DNA from 3 places in the Shewanella sp. CAL98-MNA-CIBAN-0140 genome. Region 1 is predicted to be linked to each of the others. Evidence: predicted binding sites of a transcription regulator. Region 1 holds the regulator's gene; each other region holds the start of a gene.
The links. Region 1 encodes FliA, which starts transcription of late flagellar genes. Its sites were predicted from a motif close to CTAAAGNTNNNNNNNNNNNNGCCGATA; they were not measured.
Positions count from the first base shown of each region.

Region 2: pomA (flagellar motor protein PomA) is a predicted target of FliA. The motif match lies at 1,148-1,174, and genes of this name have one in related genera.
Region 3: AAEY93_RS05200 (flagellin N-terminal helical domain-containing protein) is a predicted target of FliA. The motif match lies at 1,371-1,397, and genes of this name have one in related genera.

Region 1 is NZ_JBEOPI010000050.1:12,525-14,800, reverse strand. It holds gene AAEY93_RS18710 (MinD/ParA family protein) at 1-614, shown strand, start outside; gene AAEY93_RS18705 (RNA polymerase sigma factor FliA) at 607-1,326, shown strand; gene cheY (chemotaxis response regulator CheY) at 1,371-1,754, shown strand; gene AAEY93_RS18695 (protein phosphatase CheZ) at 1,768-2,276, shown strand, end outside.
Region 2 is NZ_JBEOPI010000015.1:30,283-32,558, forward strand. It holds gene AAEY93_RS09615 (flagellar motor protein MotB) at 1-195, opposite strand, end outside; gene pomA (flagellar motor protein PomA) at 199-966, opposite strand; gene xseB (exodeoxyribonuclease VII small subunit) at 1,304-1,540, shown strand; gene ispA ((2E,6E)-farnesyl diphosphate synthase) at 1,579-2,276, shown strand, end outside.
Region 3 is NZ_JBEOPI010000007.1:14,553-16,828, forward strand. It holds gene AAEY93_RS05200 (flagellin N-terminal helical domain-containing protein) at 1-1,290, opposite strand, end outside; gene AAEY93_RS05205 (flagellin N-terminal helical domain-containing protein) at 1,493-2,276, opposite strand, start outside.

The DNA.
Region 1 (2,276 bases):
TTGTGCGCGGACCCAAAGGGATCGGTATTGTTCCTGCTACGTCAGGTTCTCAAGCAATGGTTGAATTGACGCAAGCACAACATGCCGGACTGATACGTGCATTTAGTGAAATGCGTACTCAGTTCGATATTTTAATTGTTGATACTGCTGCCGGTATATCAGATATGGTGCTGAGTTTTTCTCGTGCATCACAGGATGTATTAATTGTTGTTTGCGACGAGCCGACATCGATTACCGATGCTTATGCACTGATTAAAATTTTAAGTCGCGAGCATGGTGTGTTCCACTTCAAAATTGTGGCAAATATGGTGCGTAGTTTACGAGAAGGTATGGAATTATTTGCAAAACTGAGTAAAGTGACCGATAGATTTTTAGATGTTGCTTTAGAGCTGGTTGCAACAATACCCTTTGATGAGAATTTACGTAAAGCGGTTCGTAAGCAAAAGTTAGTTGTTGAAGCGTATCCTAAATCTCCTTCAGCTATTGCTTACCATGGATTAGCCAATAAAATTATGACTTGGCCGGTGCCACAACAGCCCGGCGGCCATTTAGAATTCTTTGTTGAACGTCTTGTACAACGTAAGCCGATACAAGAAGGAAGAACGGGTGAATAAAGCCGCAGCGTATACTCAGTTCGATAACAAAACATCTATTGTTGAACAGTATGCACCGCTGGTTAAAAGAATTGCTCATCATATGCTGGCAAGATTACCAGCATCGGTGCAACTCGATGACCTATTACAAGCTGGGATGATGGGGTTGCTTGAGGCCTCATCAAAATTTGATGATAGTAAAGGGGCCAAATTTGAAACCTTTGCTGGTATCCGAATTCGTGGTGCAATGATAGATGAAATTCGCCGAGGTGACTGGGTTCCACGCTCAGTTCATCGTAATAATCGTCGTGTAGCACAAGTGATTGATGAATTAGGGCAGAAGCTTGGACGTGATGCTCATGATACTGAAATTGCAGAAAAACTTGATATGTCGCTTGATGAATACCATCACATCTTAAATGATGTTTCTGTTGGTAAAATCATCGGTATAGAAGATCTTGGTGTTGCGCAAGATGTGTTAATCACAGACAACGAATCGCCAGATGAAACCTTTGACTCGCTTGCTGAAATTCAATTTCAATCTGCATTGGTTGAAGCAATTAAGACATTGCCAGAAAGAGATGCGTTAGTGCTGTCGTTATATTATGACGAAGCATTAAATTTAAAAGAAATTGGTGCAATCCTTGAAGTTAGCGAATCGCGAGTAAGCCAGATATTAAGTCAGGCAATGCTCAGGTTAAAAGCCAAACTCAAGCATTGGACACAAGAATAATAACTTATATAGAGCGAACGAGAGTCAGCTCACCGGAGGAAACCTTGGACAAGAATATGAAGATTCTTATTGTTGACGATTTTTCAACAATGAGGCGTATCATTAAGAACTTGTTGCGAGACTTGGGATACAATAATACTCAAGAAGCAGATGATGGCTCAACAGCCCTACCAATGTTACAAAAAGGCGATTTTGATTTTGTAGTAACAGACTGGAACATGCCTGGAATGCAAGGTATTGATTTACTTAGAGCCATTCGTGCTGATGATTCGTTAAAGCATTTACCTGTATTGATGGTAACCGCTGAAGCTAAGCGTGAACAAATTATTGCTGCAGCGCAAGCTGGTGTAAATGGTTATGTAGTAAAGCCTTTCACCGCCGCTACGTTAAAAGAAAAGCTAGATAAAATCTTTGAACGACTCGCATAACCAAGGATTAGTCATGCAGGCATCAATATCGGGCTTGGTCACTCTTGAACAAGCCCAAGAACTTGTTGAATTACTTACCTCGGGTAATCAAGCAGAAGCTGATGATTACATCAGAGAGCTTGCCACGCCATTGCAGCGTGAGCTTTTTGAAGAAGTCGGTAAGTTAACTCGACAACTCCACAGTGCACTAAAAGATTTCAAAGTTGATAACCGTTTATCTGAATTAGCGAATACCGAAATACCGGATGCTAAAGAAAGGTTGAACTATGTTATCGATATGACAGAACAAGCTGCAAATAAAACCATGGATGCAGTTGAAGAATGTCTTCCTTTGGCCGATACCATCATTAGCAATATACAATCAGTGACGCCCATGTGGGATAAATTGATGCGTCGTGATATAGAATTGGGTGAATTTAAGTCACTTTGTCATGATGTTCAACAGTTTATGTCGCATAGCGAGCATGACTCTAATCGCCTTCGCGAGCTGTTAAATCAAATTTTAATGGCGCAAGATTTTCA
Region 2 (2,276 bases), on a different contig from region 1:
TTTTACTTCAACTTTGTTCTGTACCCCAAATGCATACTTCATTGAGCCGGCGATTTGTTTAAACTTCATCACGTCCATTTCAGAGAACGCTAACAGCAACACGAAGAAACACATCAGCAAGGACATTAGGTCAGCAAAGGTGGCCAGCCATTTTGGGGCACCCGCAGGAGGACAATCACACTTGGCCTTAGCCATGAGTTACTCTCCGTCCGTTGTATCGATTTCACGGGATTTTTCAGTCAAGTAATTTTTCAAGAAGCCTTCAATCACCCGGGGGTTTTGTCCATCTTGAATCGCTAATACCGCGTCCATAATTAAATTTCGGTTAAGCAATTCTTCATTCATCCGCAATGATAATTTATCCGCCATTGGGATGGCGATCATGTTGGCAATTACCGCACCATAAAGAGTGGTTAACAATGCAACCGCCATTGAGGGCCCTATCGATTTTGGATCATCCATATTAGATAACATCGCCACCAAACCAACCAGCGTACCAATCATTCCCATCGCGGGGGCTACATCACCCATGGCTTTAAAAATACTAATCCCAGTATTGTGGCGATCTTCGGTCAACGCAATATCTTTTTCAAGCGCGTTACGCACCACTTCACCATCATGACCATCAACTAACATATCGATAGCTTTTTGCATAAAACTGTTGGTAATGACCGCCTCTTCTAATGCTAAAAATCCGCCTTTACGGGCAGCATCAGCCATAGTGACAGACTGCTCAATCAAATCCTCAGGTTTATCTAATTTAAACATGAAGGCTTTCATACCAATCTTTATCGAACCCAAAAATTGCTTTAGGTTAAATTTCATCATCACTACAAATAAAGAGCCTGCTACAACAATCAAAATTGACGGTACATCGATAAATAATCCGAGACCACCACTGGTGATCATCGCGCCAATAATAAATGCAAAAGCACCGATAATACCTATTAGGGTAGCTAAATCCACAACCTCTCCTCAATCGCAGTCATCACGCTGCTTATTTGTGCGATTTTATCGCGCTGTTCGTACAAATTAAATAACTCGAACATTCTGGCATCTATTGATGCAAATCACATTGCCCATCGTTATGTATTACAGTAAAAAATTCAATACTAATTTACGCTATCTATTTCAAACCCTAACGTCTTATCGGTCAAACTTGGCGCAAGTTTAGCCTGTTTTGCACATTCTAAACAAAATTCAATAACAAAGCGTGCTGTTGAGCAAATAACCAGCGACTGTATTTGACCGATACGCTGGGCTGATATACCTTGTCTCACGCTGAATGAAAGGAATAATAATCGTGGCTAAAAAACCAGAAAATCTCAGTTTTGAACAATCATTAACTGAGCTTGAAACCATTGTTGCTCATTTAGAGCAAGGTGAAGTGTCGCTCGATGACGCGCTTAAACAATTTGAGCGAGGCATTAAGTTAGTCCGTCAAAGCCAAGGAAAGCTTGAACAAGCACAGCAAAAAGTCTCTATCTTATTAAATGAAGATGATGCTGAATTAGCACCGTTCACTATAGAAAGTGAATAATCGTCAACATAGTGTTATTGAATAATAGGTCTTGATACGTGTTAGCTAAAGCGATAACAAAATACCAAAAGCGCGTTAATACTATTCTTAACGCGCATTTAAGCCAGCTTGATGGTGCTGCACCAGACTTAAAGGCGGCAATGCTTCATGGTGCATTATTAGGCGGCAAACGCATTAGGCCATTTTTGGTCTACAGTGTGGGTGACATGCTTGGCGTCAATATTAATGCACTTGATAAAGCCGCCGCAGCCATTGAGTGTATTCATGCTTACTCGTTAATACACGATGACTTACCGGCCATGGACAATGATGCACTCCGACGCGGTCAACCCACGGTTCATATTGCATTTAATGAAGCTAACGCCATTTTAGCTGGTGACGCGCTGCAAACATTGGCCTTTGAAATAATCACCGCACCGTGTAACGATTTACGACCTGAACAACAATTGGCCATGGTCAGGGCATTAGCAAAAGCCTCTGGATATCGAGGAATGTGCGGTGGGCAAGCGATTGATCTGAGTGCCACCGATCACCGTATAGATTTAGACCGATTAACCGAATTACATAATAAAAAAACCGGCGCGTTAATCAGTTGTGCCGTCGAACTTGCTTTAATTGCGGCAGATTTACCCGATGAGCACTATCAACTGATGATGAAATACGCCCAAAGCCTTGGATTGGCCTTTCAAGTGCAAGACGATATCTTAGATATTACCGCAAGCACCGAAGAGTTAGG
Region 3 (2,276 bases), on a different contig from region 1:
ACTTAAGTTATTAAGAGTAAAGTCCATGCGGTTTTGCACAGCACCTAACTCGGCGCGCTGACTATCAATCCCAGCAATGGCGCCATCAATAATGTCAATGGCACTTTGCGCGCCGGATGCAGTACCTATATTAACTGTGCTAACACCCGCAAATACACCTGCCGCTTCACCGGTTATTTCAGCTGGACCCGCTGTACCTGTTAGCGTAAAGCTGTCAGCTGAACTTAATGTAATGGCACCTGCCGCGGTTGCTACAACACCGGCGGTGGTTACGTCAGTAGCTGCTGATGCTGTACCGTCTGCAGCAACGTTCTTTAACTCCAATGCACCTGTTGTATTTGATGCCAGCGATGTGAAGTTAATATCGGCACCGGTAGAACTGGTGATAGTCAGGGTACCGTTATCCAAATTTGCAGTTACGCCAGTATCACCAGAGGTATCATTTATCGCGGTTGCAAGTGCTTCATTAGAGCTCATACCGGTTAAATCTAAAGAGGCTGTTTTCCCTGCACCACCATCAACATTCATGATTAACGAAGTATCAAATGAAGCAGTTAAATTAGCCTGAACATTGGTTTGAGCAGAAGCGGTTACGCCCGTTCCGGCTTGGTTGATTTTGGCAACCAGCTCAGTGGCAGTATCTTCATCTACTGACGTTATTTTCGTAGCGCTAGTACCTTGAGTAATAGTTAACTCTTCACCCGTTGAACCATTGGTGCCAGCCGCGGCGGCAACAAGCCCTCCACCAAATAGACTACCTTTTGCATCACTTTGATATGCCCCAATACTGGTGGCAGATACCGATTTTAGTGACACATTAATGGTTTGGTTGGCTTCAGAACCGACTTGAAATGCTTGCGTACCATAAGAGCCATCGAGTAAGTTTTGGCCACCAAATGAGGTAGTTTCAGCAATACGGGTTAACTCAGCTTGTAATGAATTCACTTCTTTTTGCATAGCTGCACGGTCATCAGATGAGTTTGAACCGTTGGCAGACTGCAAAGACAAGTCACGCATCCGCTGTAAAATGTTGGTTGACTCACCCATGGCACCTTCGGCGGTTTGTGCAATCGAAATACCATCGTTAGCGTTACGCATGGCCACACCAATACCATTAATTTGGCTGGTCATACGATTGGCAATTTGCATACCGGCAGCATCATCTTTGGCGCTGTTGATGCGTAGACCTGAAGCAAGGCGTTCCATCGATGTAGAAGTAGCACTTTGCGCTTGATTTAAATTGCCCTGGGCTTTCATTGAAGTGACGTTAGTATTTACTGAAATAGCCATGATTTAATTCCTCGTATTCCTGACTGTAGACATTGCCTGTCTGTATTAAGCCAGGCGGATCATATTGGTTACACTTATGCTAACGGCAATAAACGGAGGAACTTTAGTTTTTTTGACAACATTTTTATTTTACAGTAACAAAAAGAAAATAGGCCCCTTAACAAAGGGGCCTATTTAACTATAGAAAATACTATTTTACTCATTAACCACCGAGTAAAGATAACGCGACCTGTGGCAATTGATTGGCCTGCGCCAACATAGACGATGAGGCTTGCGATAGAATTTGCTGCTTACTGAGTTCAGCACTTTCTGAAGCAAAGTCAACATCTTGAATACGACTACGCGCATCGGTGACGTTATTTTGAATACTACTCAGATTGTTAATGGTAAAGTCCATTCGGTTTTGCACTGCACCTAAGCCAGCACGAGAACTGTCAATCCCGGCAATGGCGCCATCAATGATGTCAATGGCACTTTGCGCGCCGGATGCAGTACCTATATTAACTGTGCTAACACCCGCAAATACACCTGCCGCTTCACCGGTTATTTCAGCTGGACCCGCTGTACCTGTTAGCGTAAAGCTGTCAGCTGAACTTAATGTAATGGCACCTGCCGCGGTTGCTACAACACCGGCGGTGGTTACGTCAGTAGCTGCTGATGCTGTACCGTCTGCAGCAACGTTCTTTAACTCCAATGCACCTGTTGTATTTGATGCCAGCGATGTGAAGTTAATATCGGCACCGGTAGAACTGGTGATAGTCAGGGTACCGTTATCCAAATTTGCAGTTACGCCAGTATCACCAGAGGTATCATTTATCGCGGTTGCAAGGTCAGCGTTAGAGCTAATACCGGTTAAATTTAAAGACGCTGTTTTCCCGCTACCACCATCAACATTCATGATTAACGAAGTATCAAATGCAGCAGTTAAATTAGCTTGGACTGTCGTTTCAGCAGAAGCGGTTACGCCCGTTCCGGCTTGGTTAATT